2 regions of the Clostridioides sp. ZZV15-6383 genome follow, and region 1 is predicted to be linked to the other one. Evidence: riboswitches for the same ligand, from Rfam matches in the RefSeq annotation. Region 1 holds a riboswitch; the other holds the start of a gene.
What was found. A riboswitch is a leader RNA that binds a small molecule or an ion and turns the genes downstream of it on or off. The one in region 1 is predicted to bind S-adenosylmethionine.
Positions count from the first base shown of each region.

Region 1 (4,224 bases):
TGGTGCACTTTGTAATGATGCATGTATTAATCCAGACAAAACAGATGAAATATTAGGTGACCCAACAGAAGGCGCATTAATTTTTATGGCCAACAAATTTGGAATAGACCAAGATGCTCTTGAAGAGAAATATCCACGTTTATTTGAACAGCCTTTTGATTCCAATAGAAAATGTATGACAACTGTTCATAATATAGATGAAAAGATTATTGCTTATACTAAAGGAGCAGTAGACGAAATTCTTGACCTATGTACTAAAATATTAACTTCAAAAGGTGAAAGAAACATTACCGAATTGGATAAAAAGAATATACACGAATTATGTCTTACAATGTCTAAAGATGCATTACGCGTACTTGGTTTTGCTAAGCGTGAGATTTCATCTATACCAAAAGAAGATAATAAAAACATAGAATACGATTTGACATTTATAGGTATGGTTGGTATGATTGACCCACCAAGAACTGAGGTAATTGATGCAGTAAGTACTTGTAAAGAAGCAGGTATAAGAACCATAATGATAACAGGTGACCATAAAGTTACTGCCACAACAATAGCTCATGAGTTAGGAATATGGAGTGAAGAAAATACTGTGATATCTGGTGATGAACTTGATAATTTGAGTGATGGTGAATTAGATGAAGCTGTTAAAAGTACTACAATATTTGCTCGTGTGTCCCCATTTGATAAACTTAGGATTATACAATCTCTAAAGAGAATTGGAGAAGTACCAGCTATGACTGGAGATGGTGTAAACGATTCTCCTGCATTAAAGTCTGCTGATATTGGTATAGCCATGGGTATAAGTGGTACAGATGTTGCAAAAGACTCTTCTGACATGATTTTAATGGACGATAGCTTTACAACAATTGCTTATGCAATAAAAGAAGGTAGGCGTGTATATAGGAACATACAAAAAGTTATACAATTTTTGCTTGTTGGTAATATAGCAGAGATACTTACGCTGTTTGTAGCAATATTATTAAACTGGGATACTCCACTTCTTGCTGTTCATATTCTGTGGGTAAACCTTGCAACTGCTACACTCCCAGCTCTTGCTCTTGGAGTTGACCCACCAAGTAGAAATATAATGAAGCATAAGCCAGTGAAATCAACCACTTTATTTGAAAAAAACCTTATACAAAGAGTGGTTACTCAAGGTATATTTGTGGCAATAATGACTATTTTAGCATATAAAATTGGTCTTAATATAGAAAATCATTCTGTAGGTCAAACAATGGCATTTTGTGTATTAGCATTTTCACAGATGTTAAGAGCATTTAGTCAGCGTTCAAATACAGATTCAATGTTTAATAGAAATAATGGTAAAAATCCATTTCTTTTAATTTCATTTTTAACTTCTGCGTTGCTAATAGCAGTAATACTGTTTGTACCTGTTTTTAGAAATGCTTTTAGTTTAACTATTTTAAATAGTTCAGAGTGGCTTATAACAATTGTTTTAGCTGTAATGTCTGTAATTCAAGTAGAGGTTGGGAAAGTTATTAAAAGAAAAATTTTAAAAAAATAGTTGACAAAATTAGGAAAAATATATAAGATATAAAACATAGAAAAATTAAATAAATCTTATCCAGAGAGGTGGAGGGACTGGCCCTATGAAACCCAGCAACCAGTATATATTTATATACATTGGTGCTAAATCCTGCGGCGAAAGCTGAGAGATGAGTATAATTACGCTTATACAGAGCCTGAGTTATATACTCAGGCTTTATTTATTTTAAATCTCATCTGATAAACAGTTTAATTTTTTTAACTAAAATCTAAGGGGGATACAAAAATGTATAATAAAGAAACAATATGTGTGCAAGGAAATTATAAGCCAGGTAATGGAGAACCAAGAGTATTACCTTTATATCAAAGTACAACTTTTAAATATAGTAGTATAGACCAACTTGCTGACCTATTTGATTTAAAGGTTGATGGACATATATATTCAAGAATAAGCAATCCTACTATTCAAGCTTTTGAAGAAAAAATAAGTTTACTAGAAGGAGGAGTATCTTCTGTAGCTGTATCATCAGGTCAATCTGCAAATATGTTGGCAGTTTTAAATATATGTAAATCAGGGGACAGCATACTTTGTTCTTCAAAAGTATATGGAGGAACATTTAATTTATTAGGACCTAGTCTTAAAAAATTTGGAATAGACTTAATATCATTTGACTTAGATTCAAGTGAAGATGAGATAGTAGAACTTGCAAATGAAAATACTAAAGTTGTGTTTGCAGAAACACTTGCTAATCCAACTCTTGAAGTTATAGATTTTGAAAAAATAGCAAATGTAGCCAAGAGAATTAATGTTCCATTTATAGTTGATAATTCATTAGCATCGCCAGTACTTTGTAATCCTTTAAAGTATGGAGCAAATATAGTTACTCATTCTACTACAAAATATTTAGATGGTCATGCTTCAAGTGTTGGAGGGATTATAGTGGATGGTGGAAACTTTAACTGGGATAATGGAAAATTTCCAGAATTAGTTGAGCCAGACCCAACATACCATGGAATAAGTTATACTGAAAAATTTGGAAATGCTGCGTATGCAACTAAAGCGAGAGTTCAATTACTTAGAGATTATGGAAATTGTTTAAGCCCATTCAATGCTTATCTTACTAATTTAAATGTTGAAACACTGCACCTTAGAATGGAAAGACATAGTGAAAATGCACTTAAAATAGCTAGATTTTTAGAAAAACATGAAAATGTAGACTGGATTAATTATCCAGGACTTGATGATAACAAGTATTATGAGAATGCCAAAAAATATTTATCAAAAGGGTGTAGTGGAGTTTTATCATTTGGAGTAAAAGGAGAACTAGAAAATGCCAAAAAGTTTGTGGAAAAATTACAGATAGCATCATTGGTTACTCATGTTTCAGATGTAAGAACATGTGTCATACACCCAGCTTCAACTACTCATAGACAATTAACAGAAGAACAATTAATTGCATCTGGAGTATTACCTTCACTAATAAGATTGTCTGTTGGAATAGAAAATGTAGAGGATTTAATAGCTGATTTAAATCAAGCTTTAAATTTCTAATAGTCTAAGAGAAAGAGAAGTGAAAAGATATGGCTTTAATACTACCAAAAGGATTACCTGTTATTAATAAATTATTGGATGAAGGAATAGATGTAATTTACAAAGAAGATTTCAATAAGAAGTTAAAATATGAAGAAAACATAGATACTAAGATAGCTATATTGAATCTAATGCCTATAAAGATGGATACAGAATTAGATTTACTAAGAAGGATAGATAAAACAGGATTTAATGTATCTGTGGAATTTATTAAAATTTCAACAAGAGAAAGCAAGAGAAGTTGTAATGAGTATGTTAAAGCGTTTTATAAAACATTTGACGAAGCCAAAGAAGAATACTTTGATGGTTTTATAATAACAGGAGCTCCAGTTGAACAAATGGAGTTTGAAGAAGTTGATTATTGGAATGAACTAGAGGAAATTATGGATTATTCTAAAAGAAAAACTAAATCTACATTATATATATGTTGGGCAGCTCAAGCAAGTCTTTACAAATACTACAATGTAAAAAAAATTCCGTTAAGTCAAAAATGTTTTGGAGTATTTAAGCATAAAGTAGATAAAAACAGTAAGATAGTAGATGAGTTTGAAAAAGAATTTTTTGCTCCACATTCAAGACATACTACTGTAAATATTGAAGCTCTAAAAGAGAATAAGGAGTTGAGTATTGTAAGTCATTCTAAAGAAGCTGGTCCTTATATAATTACAAATTCAAGAGATATATTCGTAATGGGTCATAGCGAGTATGATAAATACACTCTTGATAAAGAATATAAAAGGGATATAAACAGAGGAGATGAAATATCAATACCTCAAAATTATTATATTAATAATGACCCTTCAGAAGAGCCAACTGTTAAATGGAAAAAACATTCAGAGTTATTGTTTAGAAATTGGATAAAAAATTATTTAATATAATAAATTTTAATAGGATATAAATGTTAACTAAAAAAGATATATAAATAATAAGGTATAAAGGTAATCTTAATTATTCTTTATACCTTATTATTTTTAAAAATTTGACATTATAGTAGTAGTTTTATATAATAAGACTAAACCGACTGACGGTCTATTGGAAGGAGAAAATAGATGAGAATCGTAAAAGACCCTGAAGAACGTAAAAGTGAAATACTAGATACAGCTGAAATGCTTTTTTGCACTAAA
Region 1 covers NZ_JAGWCV010000034.1:11,724-15,947, forward strand. The annotation lists gene KGF42_RS12695 (cation-translocating P-type ATPase) at 1-1,528, shown strand, start outside; SAM riboswitch class I at 1,582-1,686, shown strand; gene KGF42_RS12700 (O-acetylhomoserine aminocarboxypropyltransferase/cysteine synthase family protein) at 1,796-3,061, shown strand; gene KGF42_RS12705 (homoserine O-succinyltransferase) at 3,091-3,978, shown strand; gene KGF42_RS12710 (TetR/AcrR family transcriptional regulator) at 4,150-4,224, shown strand, end outside.

Region 2 (4,224 bases), on a different contig from region 1:
AGAAGTAGAAAAAAGAGCAGTAGAAGATGCAACTAGACAAGCTGGAGCTAGAGAAGTATATATCATAGAAGAGCCAATAGCAGCAGCCATAGGAGCTGGTGTAGACATATCACAACCTAATGGTAATATGATTATAGATATTGGTGGAGGTACTGTAGATATAGCTGTAATATCTTTAGGAGGAGCTGTTGTAAGTGAATCTATAAAAGTTGGTGGAGATAGATTTGACGATGCTATAGTCAAATACATGAAAAAACAACACAATCTTCTTATAGGAGAAAGAACAGCAGAAAAAATCAAGTTTGAAATAGGTTCTGCATTTAAGAGAGAAGAAGAAAAATATATGAAGATAACAGGAAGAAATTTAATTACAGGGCTTCCTAGTTCTATAACTATAAATTCAACAGAAATGTTAGAAGCACTTAGAGAATGTGTTGAGCAAATAGTAGTGGCTACTCATGCTGTTTTAGAAAAAACACCTCCCGAGCTAGCAGCAGATATAGGAGATGTTGGTATAATAATGACTGGTGGAGGTTCATTATTATATGGATTAGATAAAATAATAGAACAAAGAACAGGAATAACTGTTACAATAGCAGATGAACCATTATCTTGTGTTGCAAAAGGTACAGGAATAGCTTTAGGTTCAATAGACTTACTTGAAACTGGTGGGTCTTTTAAAAGAAAATAATTAGGAGAGTTTTAGGATGCTAAATATAGATGAAATAAAAAAATTAATACCACATAGATATCCATTTTTATTGGTAGACAAGATTATAGAGTTAGAAGTTGGAAAAAGAGCTGTTGGCATAAAAAATGTAACAGTTAATGAGCCATTTTTTCAAGGTCACTTTCCAGAATATCCTTTAATGCCAGGAGTATTAATAGTAGAAGCTCTAGCACAAGTGTGTGGAGTTGCAATGATGTCTGTAGAGGAAAATAAAGGAAAATTAGGTGTATTTGCAGGTATAGATAAAGTTAGAATTAAGAGAGAAGTAAGACCAGGAGATACATTAACTATGGAAGTTGAAATGACAACTCTTAGAAGAAATATAGCTAAGGCAGATGCTAAGGCATATGTCGGTGAAGAACTTGTCTGTAAAGGTGAATTAATGTTTGCTTTAGTAGAAAAGTAAAAACTTGAAATATAAAAGTAAAAAGGTAGATAATTTAGAGTATTTAATCAGATGCTCTAAAATATCTACCTTTTTATATAAAGAATTTTATCAGTTAGTTTATATTGGGATTAAGTGGATACCAATAAAGCTAAGGCTATTGTTTCAGCTAAGTCCAATATAAAGCTAAGACGTATATTATTAAATGAAAGTCTATTATTTTCATCAATTTTATCTACAATTCCTACTATAGAATAATTTCCTATTTGAGGTAGTTTTTTGCCAACACCTTTTCCGGGCAGGATAGGTCCTTCTCTAATCTGTATATTACCTATGTTACTCTGCGACCCCAAGCAAGCATCTATAGCCAAGAAGTTACCTTGTATATGTGTATTTTTTATAGTATCTAGAGACTCATATATATTTAAGGCGTGAATAGGGTTATCTAGTGTACCGTAAACGGGGTATTTAAAGTTACTGTTTTTAAGTATTGTTCCAACTAAAGGGCCCAAAGTATCACCTATAGCCCTGTCTGTTCCTATGCAAACAACAATCGTATTTTCATTAATTATAGTTTTTAGAACTGAACTTAGCATCTGTATAACATCATCATCGCTGTAATTTACTTTAGCTAAATACAATAGGAACACCCCCTTCAAAAAAATATATGAATAAAAAGCATTAAAAAGACCTAACTTTGAATTTCAGATAGATAGAATATTTTATTTGTCTTACAAAAAAAGGAATAAAAAAAATATGACTAAAAATCTTGACAAAATTTTAAAAAAATAGTAAGCTGATAAAGTAAAACAAAACTTAAATCTTGATTACCTTATCAAGAGAGGCTGAGGGATAGGCCCTGTGAAGCCCAGCAACCACCCAAATGGGAAAAGGTGCTAATTCCTACAAGACAAAAGTCTTGAAAGATGAGGTCAGTTAATTAGTATGTAATTACGATTATTAACCTCTTCTTATTAAGGAGAGGTTTTTTATTTTGAGTAAAATTTCTAAAATTAAAAATAAGGTAAAACCTATAATAAAAATTAAGAATGAATAAGGGGGAATAAAAATGGCAAGACATTTATTTACGTCAGAATCAGTTACAGAAGGACATCCTGATAAGATATGTGACCAAATATCAGATTCAATATTAGATGCATTATTAGAAAAAGACCCACAATCCAGAGTAGCTTGTGAAACTACAGTTACAACTGGTTTAGTTTTAGTAGCAGGAGAAATAAGTACATCTGCTTATGTAGACATTCCTAAGTTAGTAAGAGAAACAGTAAGAGAAATTGGATATACAAGAGCAAAATATGGATTTGATTGTGATACTTGTGCAGTTATAACTTCTATTGACGAGCAATCTGGAGATATAGCTATGGGAGTTGATGAAGGTCTAGAAAGTAAGACTGGAGAAGAGATGGAAGAAGAAATAGAAAAGGTTGGAGCTGGAGACCAAGGTATAATGTTTGGATTTGCATGTAATGAAACTCCAGAGTTAATGCCACTTCCAATATCTTTAGCACATAAATTATCAAGAAGACTTACAGAAGTTAGAAAGACAGGTCTAGTTGATTATTTAAGACCAGATGGAAAAACTCAAGTTACTGTTGAATATGAAGGAAGTAAAGCTGTAAGAGTACATACAGTTCTTATATCAGCTCAACATTGTGAAACAGTATCAAATGATAAGATAAGACAAGATTTAATTGAGCATGTTATAAAATCAGTTATACCAGCTGAATTACTTGATGAAGATACTAAAATTTATATAAATCCAACTGGAAGATTTGTTATAGGAGGACCTCAAGGAGATACAGGTCTTACAGGAAGAAAAATAATAATAGATACTTATGGTGGATATTCTAGACATGGTGGAGGAGCTTTCTCAGGAAAAGACCCTACAAAAGTTGATAGATCTGCTGCTTATGCAGCTAGATATGTTGCAAAAAATATTGTTGCAGCTGGTCTTGCAGATAAATGTGAGATAGAACTTGCATATGCTATAGGTATAGCTAGACCATTATCTATATTTATAGATACTTTTGGGACAGGTAAAGTTTCAGAAGAAAAACTTGTTGAATTAGTAAATAAACACTTTGATTTAAGACCAGGAGCTATAATAAGAGACTTAGATTTAAGAAAGCCTCTTTATAAAAAAGTTGCTGCTTATGGTCACTTTGGTAGAACTGATATAGATTTACCTTGGGAAAGAACTGACAAAGTTGAACAGTTAAGAAAAGATGCTTTAGGTGAATAATTTTTAACTAAAAAGCTGTTAGAATGTAATTTTATGATTACTTTCTAACAGCTTTTTTATTATGAGTTAAATATTTTTAATAAATATTAATTTCTCATCATATAATAAATTAAACAATATTTAATTAGATTAGTACATTTTGTTTTACAATACTATATTAAATTTATACATATTATAGGATATATGTTAAAAACTAGTTAAGATTGTGTTAACTGATGTTAAATAATTAAAAATATATTGAAACATAACAATAATGAGTCTAATATAATCTTAATAAACTTACACTTTAAAAATAATTTTAATTAGGGGGAGTAGTGTATGTCAGGTAAAGTAAATATTAAAACTGTTATAAGCTTTGCTGGAGCTTATGTAGCTACTGTAATAGGTTCTGGATTTGCAACTGGTCAAGAAATACTGCAATTTTTTACGTTTTATGGATATGCTGGTATTATAGGAGGAATCATATCTATGATACTATTTTCATGGTTTGGAGCAGAAGTTATAGAGAAGGGAAGAGAATTGAAGCTTAAAGAACCAATAAAGATTTATCAAGTATATTGTGGAAAGTATCTTGGAACATTCTTTGAATGGTTTGGACCATTGTTTTTATTTGGAACATTAGTAATAATGATTGCAGGAGCAGGAGCTACATTATCAGAATACTATGGATTAAATCCATATGTAGGTAGAATTGGTATGGCAATCGTTTCTCTAATAACTGTTTCATTAGGTTTGACAAGACTTTCTAAGATACTAGGTAATATAGGTCCTATAATAATAATATTTACACTTTTAGTAGGAGCAATTAGTTTATTTAGTAATATTGATGCTTTATCAAATGCAGGA
Region 2 covers NZ_JAGWCV010000018.1:25,434-29,657, forward strand. The annotation lists gene KGF42_RS08775 (rod shape-determining protein) at 1-691, shown strand, start outside; gene fabZ (3-hydroxyacyl-ACP dehydratase FabZ) at 708-1,136, shown strand; gene yyaC (spore protease YyaC) at 1,247-1,756, opposite strand; SAM riboswitch class I at 1,945-2,048, shown strand; gene metK (methionine adenosyltransferase) at 2,185-3,378, shown strand; gene KGF42_RS08795 (hypothetical protein) at 3,697-4,224, shown strand, end outside.
Region 2: it holds a riboswitch for S-adenosylmethionine, as region 1 does, so the genes downstream of both, metK (methionine adenosyltransferase) here and KGF42_RS12700 (O-acetylhomoserine aminocarboxypropyltransferase/cysteine synthase family protein) in region 1, are expected to answer to the same signal.